2 regions of the Streptomyces gobiensis genome follow, and region 2 is predicted to be linked to the other one. Evidence: riboswitches for the same ligand, from Rfam matches in the RefSeq annotation. Region 2 holds a riboswitch; the other holds the start of a gene.
The links. A riboswitch is a leader RNA that binds a small molecule or an ion and turns the genes downstream of it on or off. The one in region 2 is predicted to bind cyclic di-AMP.
Positions count from the first base shown of each region.

Region 1: linked by a shared signal. The riboswitch ahead of test1122_RS14315 (M23 family metallopeptidase) and the one ahead of test1122_RS21515 (M23 family metallopeptidase) in region 2 are both predicted to bind cyclic di-AMP.

Region 1 covers NZ_CP086120.1:3,072,417-3,079,497, forward strand. Annotated here, with positions in the region: gene test1122_RS14300 (GNAT family N-acetyltransferase) at 1-357, opposite strand, end outside; gene test1122_RS14305 (DUF5994 family protein) at 773-1,183, shown strand; gene test1122_RS14310 (PP2C family protein-serine/threonine phosphatase) at 1,299-2,429, shown strand; cyclic di-AMP (ydaO/yuaA leader) riboswitch at 2,995-3,129, shown strand; gene test1122_RS14315 (M23 family metallopeptidase) at 3,141-4,229, shown strand; gene test1122_RS14320 (preATP grasp domain-containing protein) at 4,377-5,672, opposite strand; gene test1122_RS14325 (hypothetical protein) at 5,735-6,457, opposite strand; gene test1122_RS14330 (PPOX class F420-dependent oxidoreductase) at 6,457-6,921, opposite strand; partial or broken gene test1122_RS14335 (prolyl oligopeptidase family serine peptidase) at 6,951-7,081, opposite strand, start outside.
Region 2 covers NZ_CP086120.1:4,628,057-4,635,137, reverse strand. Annotated here, with positions in the region: gene test1122_RS21535 (DUF5998 family protein) at 1-41, opposite strand, end outside; gene test1122_RS21530 (bifunctional acetate--CoA ligase family protein/GNAT family N-acetyltransferase) at 71-2,767, opposite strand; gene test1122_RS21525 (HPr family phosphocarrier protein) at 2,911-3,192, shown strand; gene test1122_RS21520 (GntR family transcriptional regulator) at 3,314-3,991, opposite strand; gene test1122_RS21515 (M23 family metallopeptidase) at 4,192-5,001, opposite strand; cyclic di-AMP (ydaO/yuaA leader) riboswitch at 5,014-5,151, opposite strand; gene test1122_RS21510 (M16 family metallopeptidase) at 5,384-6,769, opposite strand; gene test1122_RS21505 (M16 family metallopeptidase) at 6,796-7,081, opposite strand, start outside.

The DNA.
Region 1 (7,081 bases), 1.6 Mb from region 2:
GACCTGGCGGCGCCGATGGGGAGGCATGACCATCACCTCGGCCATGACGAAGACCTGCCCCGAAGCGGTGAGTTCTTCCACCTCTGAGGGGAGCGTGCCGGAGAAACCCTGCCACCAGGTGCCCTTGCGGTCAGCCCGGAACCCGTAGGCGCAACCGGCCAAGGGCGTGGGGCCCGCGACCGACATCTCGAACCCGGAGCGCTTGACGTGACCCGCGAACCGTCGCAGGAACTTCTGCCGGTCACCAAACTCCTCGCCCGGTACGCCGTCGTACGCCTCGACGTGCATATCCGCAATGGCCTCTCGCTGTGTCTCGGCCTGCCACCGAGTCAGCCGCCGTAGGTACATCTCCGCCATACGCTTCTCCTATGCCGCCACCGGGAACGCCCCGCCTTCGCATAGTGACAGCCCGAAGCGGCACGGAGAACCCGGCACCGGGCCGTGGTCCGTTCCGCCCGTTGCCGGAGTAGGGAGTAGGCTAGAAAAACCGAGAGTATTCCGAGCACCGGCTGCCGCGCCGATGCCGTTCTCCATGAGCGATGACGCCAGGTGTCCCGCCCCTAGCCGCCCATTTCGGCTCTCCTCGCGGCGCGCCAGCCGCTTCCGGGGCGCCGAGGTCCCGCGCCCACTGATCCACTGCTCCCTGCGGGCATACCGCTCACTCCAGATCTGAGGACATCATGCACTGCGCACACGCCCTGTGCTTCCCGGCAGCTCCAGTCACCGCGTTCACAGAATGCCCAGGACCGTGAGAGGCCGTGCCTCGCATGCCGTGCCTCCGCCGCCGGCCCGGGTATCGCTGGCGCCGGAAGTCCTCGGGCCGCACTGTGTCGACGGCGCTTGGTGGCCCCGCACCCGCGGTCTGCACCGTGAGCTGCTCCCTTTGCTGAGGGCCTTGGCGCCCCGCTGGGACGACATCACCCGCGTCACGGTGCACGCCGACATGTGGCGCCCTGGTCACAGATCGATACAGCTCGCCGGCCGGACGATCCGCATCTTTCTCTCCGACCGCGCCGAGAGCCGCCATACCATCTGCCTGCTCTCACACGGTGGCGGCTGTTGCGACCTGCTGGTCGTACCGCCCCCGACCATCCAGGCAGAGGCAGAACTGCTCCTGGCGGCGGCGGGACGCCCGCACGCGTCGCGTCCGCCCGCCGAGCCCAGGCAGCTTCACGAGCACTGAACCCCACGGAGCGGGGCCACGGCTCAGCTTCCCTCAGGCGTGAGCCCCCGGCCGTGTCCACCCGGATGGCTGTCGTCGGCTCGCCCGGGGCGGGCATGGCCGGGAGATTGAGACCATGGGCAGGCGAGGGCGGCCGGAGGCGTTGGCGGGTAACCGGGTCCTTTTGCTGCTGCCCGCCCTGCTGATCGTATTCGGGGTCATCGTCCACCTGGCCACCCCCGCGCACGTCGCCTTCTCGGCACTCTTCGCCGCTGCCCCACTGGTCGTCGCCCCGCTGTTCTCCGCCCGCGCCACCGCGCTGGCCGGTCTGGCCGCGACGCTCACCCTGGGCGTGCTGCTTCCCCTCAATGACCGTGTGGTCACGACCGATGAACTGATGAAGGTCGCCACCGTGGCCTCGCTGTCCGCCCTGGCCCTCTTCATCAACCACGTCGTGCGGGAGGCCGAGAAACGGCTCGCCTCCGCCCGCGGCGTCGCCGAGGCCGCCCAGCTGGCCGTGCTGCCGACACCCCCGGCCCGGATAGGCGCACTGGAGATCGCCGCCCGCTATGAGGCGGCCCACGCCGATGCGCTGATCGGCGGCGATCTCTACGCGGTCGAAAAGACCCCGCACGGCGTCCGGCTGCTCGTCGGCGATGTACGCGGCAAGGGCCTGGGCGCGGTCGGGGCGGTGGCCCTGGCCATCGGCACCTTCCGGGAGGCCGCCGAGCAGGAGACCTCGCTGGAGCAGGTCGCCGCCCGGCTGGACCACGCGCTGCTCCGGGAGCGGCAGCGCAGGGAGGGCGTGGAGTACGTCGAGGGTTTCATCACGGCCGTACTGGCGGAGGTGGCCGACAACGACCGGCTACGGCTGGTGAACCGGGGCCATCCGCCGCCGCTGCTGCTGTATGCCGACGGCGCAGACGGCACCGACGGCACCGACGGCACCGTACGGACCCTGGAGCCGTCCACGCCCGCGCTGCCGCTGGGCCTGGGAGACCTGAACGCCGACCGGCCCGTCCCGGTCGGCACCGATGAGACCGCCTTCCCGCCCGGCGCGACCCTGCTCCTCTACACGGACGGCCTCACCGAGGCCCGCAACGCCAGCGGCGCCTTCTACGAACCGGCCCGCCGCGCCTCCACAGGCGGCTGGGCCCAGCGCGACCCGGACGGCCTGCTGGACGCGCTACTCGCCGACGTGGCCAGACACACAGCCGGCGAACCCACCGACGACATGGCCCTACTAGCAGTAGCCAACCGCCCATAGCCGTTGTGGGCAGTCGTTCGTTGTGGGCAGTCGTTCCGCAGGGCGTGGGGGCACCTCCTGGGGGCACCCCCAGCGGTAGCTGGGGCAGGGACCGGGGAAAGCACCCTCCCGAGCAACGTAACCCTCGCACAACATGACGATGAGCGGTCACATAAGGCATATGGCGCCATGGTCTGGTGTGCCCTGCAACGCACCAGGGCACGCCCCGTGACGGCCCATTACGTCGCCTTCAGCCGGACGTGCAGCCGTCAGTTGGTGCCCACCCTGAATGGACGGGACCGCATCGGACTCACAACTGCTATCACCCAGCGTGATTGAGTCGAATCCCTCCGCATAACAACTTGGCTAAGAAGCGGAAGACTTGGATTTATTTTACTCGTGGTTATGCCCGACTCTGTCCGGCCGAGCGAGGAAAGTCGTGGTGGCGGTGGCTACTTATTCCCAGGAGGACTTGGAATCCAGCGTCCGGGTCTATTAACGTTCGATAACGCAGCGCGGTCGTCACTGCCGTCGCAAGAGGCGGCACCGTGCGCCTTGGCCGAATCCTGACAGTGCACTATCAGGCACAACAACTGCACCAAAGGAACCGGGGAACCACCACCTTGGGGTGAATCGGGCAGCTTCCCCTGGAAGTTGCCGGTAGGAGACCTTCCTGCTCCGAACCCGTCAGCTAACCCGGTAGGCGAGAAGGAAGGAAAGGAGAGCGCCCCCGTGGCGTCAAGCAGGCCTGCCCCCGAGGCTCCATACAACGAACTCCATGAGCCCCGCGAGTTCGGCGAACCCGGTGAGTCCGGTGAGTACGCTGCCTATGGCCCGTCCGCCGGTGATTCCTGGGACGAGTGGAATCCCACCGAAGACTCCATACGCCCCGTACGTGGCCGCCATCGCGTAGGCAAGCAGCGCGGCGGCATGGGACGCAGCGGCGCGGTCCTCGGTGTCGGCATGGTCGCGGCCATCGGCGCGGGCGGCATGGCCACCGCGCAGGACAAGCCCAAGGCGCCCGTCTCCATGCCGGACGTACTGCCCGACATGGCCGATCTCCCCGGCGTCGGCGACCTTGTGTCCGGTGGCAGCGACGGCAACGCGGCCGATACGACCGTGGCCGCCGCCCCCCTCACCCAGGCCGGGCTGAGCGGCGCGGACACCGCCGCGGGCCAGACCGACGCGGGCGAGGCACTCCGGGCCCGGATACTTCAGCAGGCCGACCAGCAGCAGGCCGCCGCCGACCAGCAGGCGCTGGAGGCCGCCGCCTCGGAGGCCGCCGCCAAGGCCGCGGAAGCGGCCGCCGCCGAGGCGGCCAAGGTGGCCGAGGCGGAGCGCAAGGCGGAGGCCGAGCGGCGGCGGAAGGCCGAGGAGGAGCGTAAGCGCAAGGCGGAGGAGGAGCGGCTGCGCAAGCTCGCCGCCAGCTTCACCCTCCCGCTCAGCTCCTACCAGGGACTTGGGCCCGGCTACGGTTCCTCCGGTTCCATGTGGAGCGCCAACCACACCGGCCAGGACTTCACCGCCTCCAGCGGCACACCGGTCAAGGCGGTGCACACCGGCACCATCAAGGAAGCGGGCTGGGCCGGTTCGTACGGCTACCGCATTGTCCTGGAGCTCGATGACGGCACCGAAATCTGGTACGCCCACCTCTCCTCCATGATCAAGACCAGCGGCAAGGTCACCACCGGCGACACCATCGGCCGAGTCGGCTCCACCGGCAACTCCTCCGGCCCGCACCTCCACCTGGAGGTCCGCCCCGGCGGCGGCGACCCCGTCGACCCCCTCGCCTGGCTACGCGGCAAGGGTCTCAACGTCTAGCCCGCCGCCCCTCATCCCCCGTACCCCTGTACCCCGTCGCCGTCCCGCACCAGGAGGGGACGGGACGGCGACGCCTGCCCCGGCGGCCCTGGTGGACCACCCCCCGACACCAGGGCCGCCGGCCTTTCGTGGGCCCGCCCGATGCGACTACCGCAGCCCCAACTCCGCGTGCACCGCCCGTTCCAGCTCCAGCACCCGCTCATGGCTGTCCCCGATGACCAGATACGACCACCTGCCCTCCGGCACCAGGGCGCTGTTGAGCAGGACCGCACCTTCCGCGTGCTTCCGGTCGAACGCCAGGCCGCCCGTGCGCAACCGCGCCACGGCCTGGCCGAAGTCCCGTGGCATGCCGCCCGGCCGGCAGTCGGCGACCCATACGGGCCCCGGCGCACCAGCCCCACCACCCACACGGGCATCCGGGACCAAGCGGTGAACCAGCACGTCAAAAGTGGTGGTGCCGGTACGGCGGACATTGCTCTCAATGGCGTACACACGGCCGTCCCCGGTGAGTCTGGCGTCGACCGAGCAGTGCCCGTAGTAGCCATGTTCGGCCAGGTAGTGACCGAACCGTTCACCCATCCACAGCAAACGGTCAGTCCCCTCGCCTGCCGTCTCCGGCGTCTCCGGCAGCGGAGAGCAGTACCCGCGATAGGCGTCTTCGGTATTGCGCATCATCCCGTGGTACAGCACCCGGGCCCCGCCGGGCTCCGCCAGCACCTGCACACTCACATCCAGTGCCGCGTCGATGTACTCCTCGACGACCCACCCGCCCGGCAGATCACCCGCCGTCCGCAGATACGCGGAGATCCGCTCCTCAATCTCCGCCGGACTGGCCTGCGGCAGACGCGTGATGCCATACCCATTCGACGAACGGGCCGGTTTGACGATCAGCTGGGGATACGCCGACATCTCCGAGACGGCCGCCCGCAGCTCCGCCGCATCGCGGCAGACCCTGCCATCCGGGACCGGGAAAGCCAGCCGCTCCGCCGCCTCCCGGAAGCCGCTTTTGGCGTTGAGCCGGTAGACCGCGTCCAGCGCCTCGTTCCCCACCCCCGCCGACCCGTAATGGTGCAGCGGAAGCCCAAGCGTGGCGGCCAGCTCAGCAATTGACCGGTCCAGCTGGTACGGCAGAATCCGCATCTCCGGCCGGCCCTCGGCGATCTCGCGCAGCCGGCCCATGACCCCGTCCCGCCGGACGGCCTCGGCCAGCGGAACCTTCGTGCCGGACGGCACGGTCAGCACCGTCACCGCGTCCGGGTCCACCTCAATAAGCTCGCACGCGTACGCCTTGAACGCGGGCGGTACGGGCAGCGGCGTCACCACCACATCACCGGGCTCGACAAGCCAGATCTTCCGCGGAGACTGCGCCACCGTGGCCCCCAGCAGGCCTGACAGCCAGGTGTCCGACAGGATCTCGCTGATCCGGTTCGACAGAATCAGCAACGGGTCTCGCTCACTCTGTGCATCGGCTCTATACACAGAGAATTACTTTACTGGTCACCCCCCTAAAGCACATACGGGGCGAATTCCGGCTGTTCCACCACCCACCCCTCATCCCGGAATACCGCCGTCCCTTTTCCTGCAAGCTCCGGATCCTCCCGCGCTCTCCTCACCCACGACTCCGGCGTCGCCCCGAACAATTCCCGCAGCCGCACCGACTGCCGCAACAGCCCGGCCAGCACCGACCGCTGCTCACCCCCCGCCCGCAGCGACCCATCCGGATACCCGAGCACTCCCCGCCGATTGACGTACACATACGCCCCTATAAACGACGCCCCCGCTATATCCGCGCCGTCCCCCGGCACCGTCACAGGGAACTCATCCGCAGGCAGAAAAGCCCGCTTGAACGGCAGCTCCGTACGATCCACCGCCGCCAGCTGCGCCTCCTCCAGCCAGGTCACCACCAGCGCCGATTCCCGCCCCAGCAGCAGCCAGGGCGAGGCCGACACATATCCCACCCGGCTGATGTGCCCGGACAGCCCCACCCCCACGCCGCGCACCCGTACCGGCACCATCGGCACCGTGCCGGACACACCGGCCCGCGCCAGCTTGTAGCTCAACTGCGCGGGCGACGCGTTGGACCCCACCGCCAGCACCGGCACCCGCCCCGCCGCGTCGTACCCCCGCAGCGGCAGCAACTCCCCACCGGACAACAGCCCCGGCCTGTCCACCACCCGCCCCGGATACGCCAGCGGCTCCAGCAGCGGCACCGCCCCCAGCCCCCGCATCACTCGCGGTACTTCCCATACGCGTGCTCAACCTCAAGCCGTACGACCAACCGCCGCTCAGCGACCATCGCCGCCCGGAACTCCTCCCAGTCCGGATGCTCCCCCCGAATGGCCCGATAGACGTCAATCAGTTCCGCCACCACATCGTCATACGGATCCGCCGCCACCCCCGACAGCTCAGCCGTCCCCTCACCCACCGTCCAGGCCCAGCCGTCCTCGGACATCACATGAAAACAAGCCCGCGGATCCCGCCGCAGATTCCGCACTTTGGCCCGGTCGTCGGTCGTAGAGATCCGGACGATCCGCTCATCCGGGTCATACGCATAATTAACGTTGGACAGCTGCGGCCACCCATCCCCCTTAAGGGTGGCCAGCACCCCAAGCTTCCGCTCAGCGAACAACGCCAGCAACGCACCTTCTGCCACGAAGAACTCCTCTCCCGTCAGCGAGTCCACCGTAGCCATACCCACCCCAATCGGGCGCCCTCCACCTCTCAGCGCGCCGCCCGCCGTGACAACCCCAGCGCACGACGCAGAAAGTCCAGCTGGTGCAGCAGCAGATTCTCCGCCACCCCCTCCTCCGAGGGCAGATGCGTCGCCCGGGGCAGCGGCAGCACCTCGTGCG
Region 2 (7,081 bases):
GCCGCACGCAGCCCCTGCGTCGTCGTTCCGGTCTTCGCCATGCAGCCCATCCTACGGGGATCGAGATGGCTCAGTACGCGGGCAGTCGGCGGGGACCCAGGTCGGTGGTGGCCGGGGGCGGTGCCAGCCGTACGGCGGCGCCCAGCACGGTCAGGCCGTGCGGAGCGACGATCACCGGCTCCAGGGTGAGCGAAACGATCTCCGGATGGTCATCGACCAGCAGGGAGACACGCAACAGCAGTTCCTCCAGGGCGGCGGTGTCCACCGGCTGAGCGCCGCGCCAGCCGAAGAGCATGGGCGCGGTCCGCAGGGAGCGGATCATCCCGGCGGCGTCCCGGTCGGTCACCGGCACCAGCCGGTAGGCGATGTCGCCGAGCAGTTCGGAGGGGGGACCGGCGAGCCCGCAGGAGAGCACGGTGCCGATGGACGGGTCGACGGCGGCCCGGACGACCGTGTCCACCCCACGTGGGACCATGGCCTGGACGACGGGCCGCAGCTCGGCGGGCCGACCGAGGGTTTCGGTGAACTCGGCGTAGGTGCGTCGGAGTCCGTCCTCGCCGGCGATATCGAGCCGGACCCCACCGAGGTCGGCGCGGTGCCGCAGATGCGGCGCGGTGGTCTTGAGCGCGACCGGATAGCCGATCCGCCGGGCGGCCGTGACCGCCGCCTCGGCGTCCGGCGCGGCATGCGTGGGCTGCACGGCGATGCCGTAGTGCGCGAGCAGCGCTGCCGTCTGCGCGGGGGTGAGCTGTGTGCTGGCCGCCTCGCCGGGAGGCTGTCCGGTGGCCCCGTCGGCGAGCAGCGCCGCGGCGGCGGACGCGTCGATGTCGTCGTAGTCGGGCACTCGCCCCGGGGACTGTGCGTCACGGCGCCACTGTGCGTAGCGGACCGCTTCGGACAGCGCCCGCACGGCCCGTTCCGGGGAGGGGTAGGAGGGGATGCGCCGACTGCTGAGAGCGGTGTCCAGCCCTTCTATCGCCAGGTGGGCGACGGCTACCGGTTTGCCCGAGCCCTCGGCGGCGGCCTGCAGGGCGTCAGCGAGCTCCGCCGTCTCGCGGTCGTCAACCCAGGGGATGGCGGCCACCACCACGGCGTCCGTATCGGGGTCGGCGAGCGCGTCGGCGAGCGCTCGCCGGAAGTCGTCCGGGGAGGCCGCAGCGGTCAGGTCGATGGGAGGCCGGGGACGCAGCCCATGGGCGAGGCAGGCGTCGTAGGTGAGCAGGCAGAGCGATTCCGCGTTGCCCAGGGTGGCCACCCTGGGCCCGGTCGGCAGCGGCTGGAAGGCGAGCAGCACTCCGGCGTCGACCAGCTCGGTGACGGTGTCGACCAGCAGCACACCCGCCTGCCGCAGCAGCGCCGCGACCGTGGCGTCCGGGGTGCGGCTGACCGGAACCGCGTGGCCGGGCGGCGGTGCGCTGGCACTGTGCCGGGCACCCTTGACGACGACGATCGGCTTACGGACGGCCGTACGCCCGACCAGCCGGGTGAACTTGCGGGGGTTGCCGAGGGACTCCAGATACATCAGGGCGACATCGGTATCGGAGTCGTCGTCCCAGTACTGCAGGACGTCGTTGCCGGAGACATCGGCGCGGTTGCCCGCGGAGACGAAGGAGGAGAGCCCGGCGCCGCGCTGGTGCAGCCCGGCGAGCAGGGCGATGCCGATCGCGCCGGACTGGGTGAAGAGGCCGATACGGCCACGGGCGGGGGTTTCCGGGGCGAGGGTCGCGTTGAGCCGGACGGCGGGAGAGGTGTTGATCAGGCCGAAGGCGTTCGGGCCGATGATCCGCATCCCGTAGGAACGGGCCTTGCGGACCAGCTCGCGCTGCTCGGCACGGTCGAAGTCGGCGGAGAGTACGACCAGGCCCTGGACGCCGTGCTCACCGCACTCGGTGACGATGGCGTCCACCTGGCCGACGGGGACGGCGACGACCGCGAGATCGACGGGCTCGGGGATGGCGCTCACCTGGCGGTGCGCGGGAATGCCGGGGACGCCCCCGAGCTCGCTCTGCCCGTGGGGCAACCGGTTGTTGACGGCGTATATACGGCCCGTAAAGCCGGTGGCCCGCAGCGAGTCGAGCACGGTGCGACCGGCCCCACCGGAGCGTCGGCCGGCGCCGATGACGGCGATGGAGCCGGGGGCCAGCAGCCGCTGCACCGAGCGGGCCTCGGCGCGCTGCTCCCGGGCGCGCATCACGGCAAGGGACTCGGCGGTCGGCTCAAGGTCGAAGGTGAGGTGGACGGAGCCGTCCTCGAAGCTGCGCTTCTGGGAGTAACCGGCGTCCGTGAACACCTTGATCATCTTGTTGTTGGCGGGCAGCACTTCGGCGGTGAAGCGTCGCACCCCGCGCTCGCGGGCGCAGGCGGCGATGTGTTCCAGGAGAGCGGAGGCGACGCCGCGGCCCTGGTGAGCGTCCTGGACCAGGAAGGCCACCTCGGCCCCGTCGGCGGGGGCGGAGGCGGGACGCCCGGTCTCGTCGACGCGGTCGTAGCGGACGGTTCCGATGAACTCACCGCCGACGGTCGCGGCGAGCCCGACCCGGTCGACGTAGTCGTGCTGGGTGAAGTGCCGGACGTCGCGGTCGGAGAGCCGGGGGTAGGGGGCGAAGAAGCGGTAGTACTTGGACTCGTCCGAGACCTGCTCATAGAAGCTGACCAGGCGACCCGCGTCCTCGGGGGTGATCGGCCGGATCAGGGCCGTACCACCGTCGCGCAGCACCACATCGGCTTCCCAGTGAGTGGGGTAGGCGCGCTCCGTGGGCGTCTGCATGGGGCCAGCGTAAGGCCAGTTGCACCGGCTCGCGGACATCCGTGCGAAGGGGCAGTCTGAGGGGGCACCGTGCCGGGACGGGAGCACTCTCCCTGCCATGCGAAACTGGTCTAGACAACCGTTCCGACTTGAAGGGCAACACCATGGCTGAGCGCCGCGTCAACGTCGGCTGGGCCGAGGGCCTGCACGCCCGTCCCGCCTCGATCTTCGTCCGCGCCGCGACCGCCGCGGGCGTCCCCGTCACCATCGCCAAGGCTGACGGCACCCCGGTCAACGCCGCGTCGATGCTCGCCGTTCTGGGCCTGGGCGCCGAGGGTGGCGAGGAGATCGTGCTCACCTCCGACGCAGACGACGCCGAGGTGGCGCTGGACCGACTGGCCAAGCTGGTCGAGGAGGGCCTTGAGGAGCTTCCCGAGACCGTCTGAGAAGCCGGGCCCAAAAAGGCGGTGGAGCACCCCGCTCCACCGCTTTTACATGTTCTACGGGAATTTCCGGGCAGCAGTAATTACCCCCGGGAATTCCAGCTCCATTTGTATACAGACTTTGTTAAACGCGGCCGCGCGCGGTGTTTACAGTAGGTTTCAAACTCCTCACCACGACCGGCCGCTGCTGCCGACGGGCCGCGATGGAACGCTCCACATGCGCGGCCGCAAGCGAGCGGGCCCGCTCGGCATCCCCGCGGGCGACCGCGTCAACAATCGCGCCATACTCCCGCCAGACCGTGGTGGCCTGTACCGGCGGCTCGACCGCGTACATCCACGCGATCTTCCGGCGCAGCTGGGTGAGCAGCGCGGCCAGGCTGGCACTGCCGGAGGCCTGGGCCAGCGTCTCGTGGAACCAGTCCCCCAGCGACCGCAGGTCCGACAACTGCCCCCGCTCGGCCCGCTGCTGCCCCAGCCGTACCAGCCCCCGCAGCACCTTCAGATGCGCCTCGGTGCGACGCTGGGCGGCCCGTGCGGTGCCCAGCGGCTCCAGCAGGGCGCGGATGTCCAGCAGGTCGGCGGCCTCCTGCTCGGTCGGCTCGGCGACACAGGCGCCGGCATGCCGCCTGGTGGTCACAAAGCCCTCGGACTCCAGGGTGCGCAGGGCCTCGCGCACCGGCACCCGGGAGACGCCGTAGCGCTGGGCCAGCAGCTCCTCGGTGAGCCGGGCGCCGGGCGGAAAGGCGCCAGAGACGATGTCATCGCGAACCGCTGTGCATACCGTGTGCGCGGAAATGCGCATGGTCGGACCTCCGGCGTAATCCCCACGTTTTCGAGATGTCGCAGACCCGAACTGTATTCCAACCGCCAGTTATTTCCGACGCCCGGCCCGAATCAGGCGGAAAAAGAGCGGCGGGATGGGCGTGAAACGACGAAGACCCCGGCTGAAAGCAGGGGTCTTCGTCGCTCTGTGCGATGCGTCACAGCGGCGCACGGTGGCCGTCAGACGCTGACGCCCTTGGACCGCAGGTAGGAGACCGGGTTGACGTCCGAGCCGTAGTTCGGGGTCATCCGGGCCTCGAAGTGCAGGTGGGGGCCGGTGGAGTTGCCGGTCGAGCCGACGCGGCCTATCTGCTGGCCGGACTTCACCTGCTGTCCGACCCTGACACCCATGGAGGACAGGTGGCCGTACTGGGTGTGGGTGCCGTCGCTGTGACGGATGACGATGTTGTTACCGTACGCGCCGCCCCAGCCCGCTACGGCCACGGTGCCGCCGCCGACGGAGCGGACGGGGGTGCCCGCAGCGGCGGCGAAGTCGATGCCGCTGTGCTTGCCGGAGGACCACAGGGCACCGCCCGCCCGGTACGGGGTGGTGACCTTGGAGCCCTTGACGGGTGAAACGAAGGCGTTGGGGTTGGCACGCTTGGCGGCCCGGGAGGCCTTGGCCTGCTGCGCCGCCCGCTCCTTCTTGGCCTGCTCAGCGGCCTTCTTCTTGGCCGCCGCCTTCTTCTTGGCCTCGGCGGCTTCCTTCTTGGCCTTCTTGGCCTTCTTGGCCGCCGCAGCCTTGGCGTCGGCGGCGCTCTGCTGAGCCTTGGCCTGGGCGCTGATCTGTTCGGCGATCGAGTCGCCGATCATCAGGGCCTGGCTGAATCCGCTCACCTGCTTGGCCTTGGTGCCGCCCGCGGCGGAGGCGGGAGCTGCGAGAGAACCGATCAGACCGGCGGTCAGGGCGGCAACGCTGAAGATCTTGGCGCCGGTGCGGACGGCGCGTCCCGGTCGGTGATCCGCCCCGGTGGCATGGGTGAACGCCATGGCAGGCGTGCTCCTTTCCTTCCTTCACGCCTACCGGGTTAGCTGACGGGTTCGGAGCAGGAAGGTCTCCTACGAGCACACGGCTCGATTCACCCCAAGGACTACTGGTGGGTCCCCGGCTCCCTCACGGGGACTCGGCGTTCACTGGACGTCGGCCGCGGATGCGGTCACTTCTAACGAACAGCGACACCGAAGCTAAACCGGACATCTGCGAAGTACCAAGAGGATCTAGCCTCTTTGTCAGACATCCCACACCGTCACCCCTCATATCACCTGCCAAATCGGACATAAGGCCGGACATAAGAGAAGCCCTCGGATATCAGTCCTGACATCCGAGGGCTTTTGGGTCCGCGCCGGGCGGCACTGGCCGCCCGGTCGGCGATTACTGGCCTGTGACGACGGTCACTTGACCGATCCCCAGCTCACCCACCGGCCCGGCGATCTGCTCGGCGTCGCCGACCAGAACGGTGACCAGCCGGTCCACCGGGAAGGCGTTGACGGCCGCCGCGGTGGCCTCGACCGTGCCGGTCTCCGCGAGCCGGGCGTACAGCTGCGCCTGGAAGTCATCCGGAAGGAACTGTTCCACCTGGTCCGCGAGCGTCCCGGCGACGGCCGCTGCCGTCTCGTACCTCAGCGGGGCGACCCCCACCAGGTTCTGCACGGCGACATCGCGCTCCTCATCGGTCAGGCCCTCAGCGGCGAGGGTGCGCAGCACCTGCCAGAGGTCGGCCAGCGCGGGGCCGGTGACATCGGTGGCCACCGAGCCGCTGATGGCGAGCATCGCCGCGCCGACAGCCCCGCCCGGGGCAGAAGAGGGCGCGGAGCGCAGCACCTGCCCGAAGGCGCGCACCCCGTAGGTGTACCCCTTCTCCTCGCGCAGCACCCGGTCGAGGCGGGAGGTGAGGGTGCCGCCCAGACAGTACGTGCCGAGCACCTGGGCGGGCCACACCCGGTCATGCCGGTCAGCGCCGATCCGGCCGATGAGCAGCTGGGTCTGCACCGCTCCCGGCCGGTCCACGATGACCACCCGGCCGGTGTCATCGGCGGTGATCGGCGGCATGGGGCGCGGCTCGGCGGCGGCGCCGGTCCAGGCACCGAGGGTGTCGGCGAGCGCCGTGTCCAGGTCGACGCCGGTGAAGTCACCCACGATGACCACGGTGGCCGTGGCGGGCCGTACATGCGCCTCGTAGAAGGCCCGTACGGCACCGGCGTCAATGCGCTCGACGGTCTTCTCGGTGCCCTGCCGGGGGCGGGACATCCGGGATTCGGCCGGGAACAGCTCCTTGGACAGCGCCATGGAGGCGCGGCGGGCCGGGTTGGCCAGCTCATGCGGGATCTCATCCAGCCGGTTGCGCACCAGCCGGTCGACCTCGCTGTCCGGGAAGGCCGGGGCGCGCAGCGCGTCGGCGAGCAGCCCGAGCGCCTTGGCCAGCCGGGAGGCCGGGACCTCCAGGGACACCCGGACCCCGGGGTGGTCGGCGTGTGCGTCCAGGGTGGCGCCGCAGCGCTCCAGCTCCGCGGCGAACTCCTCGGCGCTGTGCTTGTCGGTGCCCTCGGACAGCGCCCGCGCCATGATGGTGGCGACGCCGTCGAGACCCTCGGGCTCGGCGTCCAGGGGGGCGATCAGGTTGACCTCGACCGCGACGACCTGCTGGCCTGGACGGTGACAGCGCAGCACCGTCAGACCGTTGGGCAGGGTGCCGCGGTCGGGCGCGGGGAATTTCCAGGGCTTGGGCTGTCCGCCGACCGGCTGCGGATGGAGCTCCATCGTGGGGGTGGTGGGGGTGGGGTTACTCACTGCTCGGCCCCTTCGAGGTTGTCGGCTGTGTGGTCGGCGGCGTAAACGACGTCGGGCTCGGTCGGTTCGTAGACCAGCACCGCACGGTTGTCGGGGCGGAGCCGGGCGGCGGCCACGGCCCGTACCTCCTCCGGGGTGACCTCCAGCACCCGCTGCACCGCGCTCAACGCGAGCTGCGGATCACCGAACAGCACGGCGAACCGGCACAGTTCATCGGCGCGGCCGCTGACCGTCGCCAGCCGGTCCAGCCACTCACGCTCCAGCTGGGCCTGGGCACGCTCC